DNA from 2 places in the Sphingomonas flavida genome. Region 1 is predicted to be linked to the other one. Evidence: riboswitches for the same ligand, from Rfam matches in the RefSeq annotation. Region 1 holds a riboswitch; the other holds the start of a gene.
What was found. A riboswitch is a leader RNA that binds a small molecule or an ion and turns the genes downstream of it on or off. The one in region 1 is predicted to bind cobalamin.
Positions count from the first base shown of each region.

Region 1 (2,395 bases):
CGCCTGGACCAACAGCCGCATCGGCTTGCCTGCCACGGCCGCATAGCCCTTCACGCGCAGGATATCCTGCTGCTCGGCCAGGGTCACGATGCGCTGCGTGATCGCCTCGGGACTGTCCACCTCGCCCAGCATCACCGAGATGCTGTCGAAATCGTCATGCTCGTGATCGTCCGCGCCGTCATGGTGCGAGGGGCGCGCGGCGATGTCGTCCTCGGCGGCCGCTTCCAGGCCCAGCACGATCTCGGCGGAGACGATGCCGTCGACCGCCTCGACCATCGGCAGCGGGCGCGGCGCTTCGGCGGCGATGATCGCGCGGGCCTTGGCGACACCCTCCGGCCCGGCCAGGTCGGCCTTGGTCAGCAGGACAATATCGGCACAGGCGAGCTGGTCCTCGAACACTTCGGACAGCGGGGTTTCATGGTCGAGGCTGGGGTCGGCGGCGCGCTGCGCCTCGACCGCGTCGAGATCGGGGGCGAAGCGGCCTGCCGCGACGGCCTCCGCATCGGCCAGCGCGACCACCCCGTCCACCGTGATGCGCGAACGTATGGCGGGCCAGTCGAACGCCTTGAGCAGCGGCTTGGGCAAAGCCAGGCCCGACGTCTCGATCAGGATGTGATCGGGCCGCGGCTCCATCGCCAGCAGTTTTTCGACCGTCGGGATGAAGTCGTCGGCGACGGTGCAGCAGATGCAGCCATTGGCCAGCTCGACGATGTTTTCCGCCGGGCAGTCGGGGATCGCGCAGGACTGCAGGATGTCGCCGTCGACGCCCAGCGTGCCGAACTCGTTGACGACCACCGCCAGGCGACGACCGCCCGCATTGCGGATCAGGTGGCTGATGAGCGTGGTTTTCCCCGCGCCCAGAAAGCCGGTGACGATGGTGACGGGGACCTTGGTTAGGTCACGCATGGTAATTCTCCGACGCGCCGGACGAGCGAGCGCGGACACGGGACCTGTCGCCGAAGCGGTGACGAACGGGCGCGCGAGTTGCGTCCGCCCCGCTGACCGGCGACCGATGCGGCCCCGGCCGCATGGCTTCGTCGCTCCCCGACGGAGAACCGTGCCCCGACCACCCCCTGGGTCCAGGCAAGAGCGACCATGACGCCGGCAGGTCTCCTGGCTCGCGGGTCGAAGCGAAGGGATGCGCCTTCCCGGATCACTCCAGTGGCCGTGCCTCCAACAGCACCAGCATCGCTCGCTCACCGCTTACAGTTGCAGGGACAGCCGGGGATTTGCACCCCATTCCCGTTTGAAGCCCCAAGGGGCACCGGCGCGATCTTCGGGAGTTTTCGCCCCCGATGTGCGGCATTTATCCCGCCGCGCCGGGCTTGGCAATTCGCGCCTCCATCGCGGCGAACCCGCGCCAGCGATAGAGGAGGAAACTCGCTCCCCAGCAGAGCACGAACAGCCCGACGATCGCGAAGCCGAGTATATTGAAATGCTCGGACAGCTCGCCTGCATAACGGAACGGCCCCGAGGTCCAGCCGAACCGCTCGGCCAGCAGCGCGGTCGCCTGGATACCGCCGATCACCAGCGCGACCAGTGCCGAGACGAGCGTGATCGTCATATTGTAGTAGAGCTTGCGCAAGGGGTGGACGAACGCCCACTCATACGCCCCCAGCATGACGAGCCCATCGGCGGTGTCGATCAGCGCCATGCCGACCGCGAACAGCACCGGGAAGACCAGGATCGTCGCCAGCGACACGCCGTCCGCCGCATGCGAGCCCGAGAGACCCAGGATCGCCACCTCGGTCGCGGTGTCGAAGCCCAGCCCGAACAGGAAGCCCAGCGGCGCCATGTGCCAGCTCCGCCGGATCAGCCGGAACAGCGGACGGAACAGGCGCGACAGCGGCCCCTGCCCCGAAAACAGCATGTCGGCATCCGCCTCGGCCATCGGCTCGCCGCGCGCGACGCGGCGGAAACGGGTCCACACGTCGCGCAGGATGATCAGGTTCATGATCGCGATGGCGAACAGGAAACTGGCCGAGACGATGGTGGCGATCGTCCCGCCGCTCTGCCCGAACGCCTCGAAATCGGACAGGGTGCTGGCGGCAAGCGCGACCGTGGTCGCCGCGATCAGGACGATGGCGGAATGGCCGATCGCGAACCACAGGCCGACCGCGATGGGCCGCTGGCCGTCCTGCATCAGCTTGCGGGTGACATTGTCGATGGCCGCGATGTGATCGGCATCGACCGCATGACGCAACCCCAGGCTATAGGCGAGCAAGGCGGTGCCCAGCATCAGGCTGTTGCCCGCGAACACGCTCAGCGCCCAGCCCCAGACGGCGATATTGACGATGACAAGCGCACCCATCAGCCACGTGACGCGGCGCTTGAGCGAGGGTCGGATGGAAACTTCGGACATGGGCGGATCTCTTCCCCCGGGCGCCATGGCGAC
Region 1 covers NZ_JAXOJH010000002.1:120,337-122,731, reverse strand. The annotation lists gene cobW (cobalamin biosynthesis protein CobW) at 1-906, opposite strand, end outside; cobalamin riboswitch at 1,087-1,284, opposite strand; gene U1703_RS02715 (HoxN/HupN/NixA family nickel/cobalt transporter) at 1,307-2,362, opposite strand.

Region 2 (2,395 bases), 240 kb from region 1:
GCGTATCGAGCTGCCCCGCGATCAGCGGCGTTCCGAAATAGGCCATGGGCCGCTGGTCGCCATGATCGCCGCGCAACGTGATCGCCAGTGTCGGAAGCGGCGTCCAGCGCAGTGTCCCCGCCAGCGCCAGGCTGCGCGACGATCCCCGATCGACATAACCGTCCGAGCGCCGCCAGCTGCCGTCGATCCGATAGGCCAGCGTGTCGCCGATCGGCCCGCCCATTCCGGCCGCGGCATGCAGGCTGTCCTGCGCGCCATAGCCGATCTCACCCTGCACGGAGGTGCGCCGGGCGTCGGGCCGCCGCATCACGACGTTCACCGCACCGCCCAGCGCGCCCTGCCCGTACAGGACCGAGGCCGGGCCGCTCAGCACGTCGACCCGCTCGACCATCCAAGGGTCGGTCGGAAAGGTGATCGTCCCCGCCGCCGGAAACAGCCGCACGCCGTCGATCAGTTGCAGCACCGACCCCTGCCCCGCAAAGCCGCGCGCGGCGAGCGCGGTGCCGCCATTGCCCAGATTGGCGACGCTGGTGATCCCCGGTGCGCGGGTCTGCGCATCGACCAGCGACTGGTCCCCGCGCGCACGGATGGTGTCGCCGTCCAGCGTCGCGATGCTGGCGGGCGTTTCCAGCGGCGTCAGGTTCAACCGGCTGGCCGTCGCATTGGGCATGGTCAGCACGCCACCGTCCTTTTCGCCGATGACGAGGATGGTGGCACTGTCGCTGCCCCCCTCATTGGCACGGGGCTCGGCCACCTGTCCGATCGCGGGGGCGGCACCCAGCGCGAGCAATATCGCCGGGGCGGCGGCATTCAGGGAAATACACGACATCGTCTTGTCCTTCGGGCGTCTGACGCACATCGACGGGGGCCCTCCGCACACGCGGCGACGGCCATGCCCGCCGGACGCCACCGGCCACGCGCACACCCATCCATGCGGCCCCCGCCGCACCTTTGGCGTCGCTCGTCGGATCATCACCGTGCCTCGGCCATCCCCTGGACCAGGCATGAGCGACCAGACGTCGGCAGGTCTCCTGGCTCGCGGGTCGTCGCCGGGTGTGCGGCCTTCCCAGGTTGCCCCAGTGGCCTGGCCGGATGCGATCATCCCGCCGGTGCACGCCTTGCTCGCCGCTTACAGTTGCAGGGACAGCCCCGGATTTCGGCGACCACTCGCCTTCACCGGATTCCCTTTTCATCCTCCTCCCGGAGGAACCGACGCGATCATGACAGCACCTCGCGGCACCGCCGCTGCGATCGATAGGGGAAGGCGCCGTGCGGTACAAGACGGCGGAGGACGGCACGGCGGTCCCATCGGCGTTTGACACGCGGCCCCGTGACGGCGGAAAGCCGGACGGATCGAAAGCCCTCCCCGGTTCCATGGCGGTGGGTCGAAGGAGAGACGGACATGCGCGTGCTGGTCATCGGTCTGGGCGATATCGCGCACAAGGCCTATCTGCCCGTCCTGGCGTCCCGCCCCGACATCGCCCTGCATCTCGTCACGCGCAATGCGCAGGTGCGACACGACACCGCCCGCGCCTGGCGGGTGGCGGGCCATCATGCCACGCTGGACGCGGCGCTGGCGACCGGCGCGTTCGACGCCGCCTTCGTCCACGCCGCGACCGAGGCGCACCCCGCACTGGTCCGGCGACTGCTCGAGGCGCGAATCGCGACCTTCGTTGACAAGCCGCTGGCCGATACGCTGGCACAGGCCGAACGGCTCGTCGAGCTGGCGGCGGCGCAGGACACCTTGCTGCGGATCGGGTTCAACCGCCGGTTCGCGCCCTGCTACGCCACGCTGCGCGACGAAACGGCGGACCTGATCGTCATGGAGAAGCACCGCCACCGCCAGCCGGACGTCGCGCGCCGTGTGATCTTCGACGACTTCATCCATGTCGCCGACACGCTGCTCTTCATGGCGCCGGGGCCGATACGCCGCCGCGTGATCGAACCCAGGGTCGTCGACGGCCTGCTGACCGCGATCACACTGATGCTGGCGGGCGACGGTTTCACCGCGATCGGCATGATGCACCGGGACAGCGGGTTGAACGAGGAACGGCTGGACGTGATGGGGGGCGGCCTCCGCCGGTCGGTGCTGAACATGGCGGACCAGGTGCATCTGGCCGGAAGCGAGGTCCGGACACGACGCGGCGACTGGACCTCGGTCGGCCGGCAGCGCGGGTTCGAGGCGATGTGCCTCGACTTCCTGAGCGCCGCCCGCGACGGGGTGGCGACGGATGCCGATAATATCCTGGCGACCCATGCTCTGTGCGAGGCGATGACCGAAGCAGCGGAAGCCATGGGGGCGATGCCGCCATCCGCCTGAAGCGTTTCGGCCATCCGCTCTTCCCCTGCGAAGGTTTCCCATGTCCCCCAAGCGCCGTCCCGGCAAAGACCGGGA
Region 2 covers NZ_JAXOJH010000002.1:365,138-367,532, reverse strand. The annotation lists gene U1703_RS03900 (TonB-dependent receptor) at 1-829, opposite strand, end outside; cobalamin riboswitch at 1,005-1,229, opposite strand; gene U1703_RS03895 (Gfo/Idh/MocA family protein) at 1,403-2,320, shown strand.
Region 2: another riboswitch for cobalamin. It lies ahead of U1703_RS03900 (TonB-dependent receptor); the one in region 1 lies ahead of cobW (cobalamin biosynthesis protein CobW).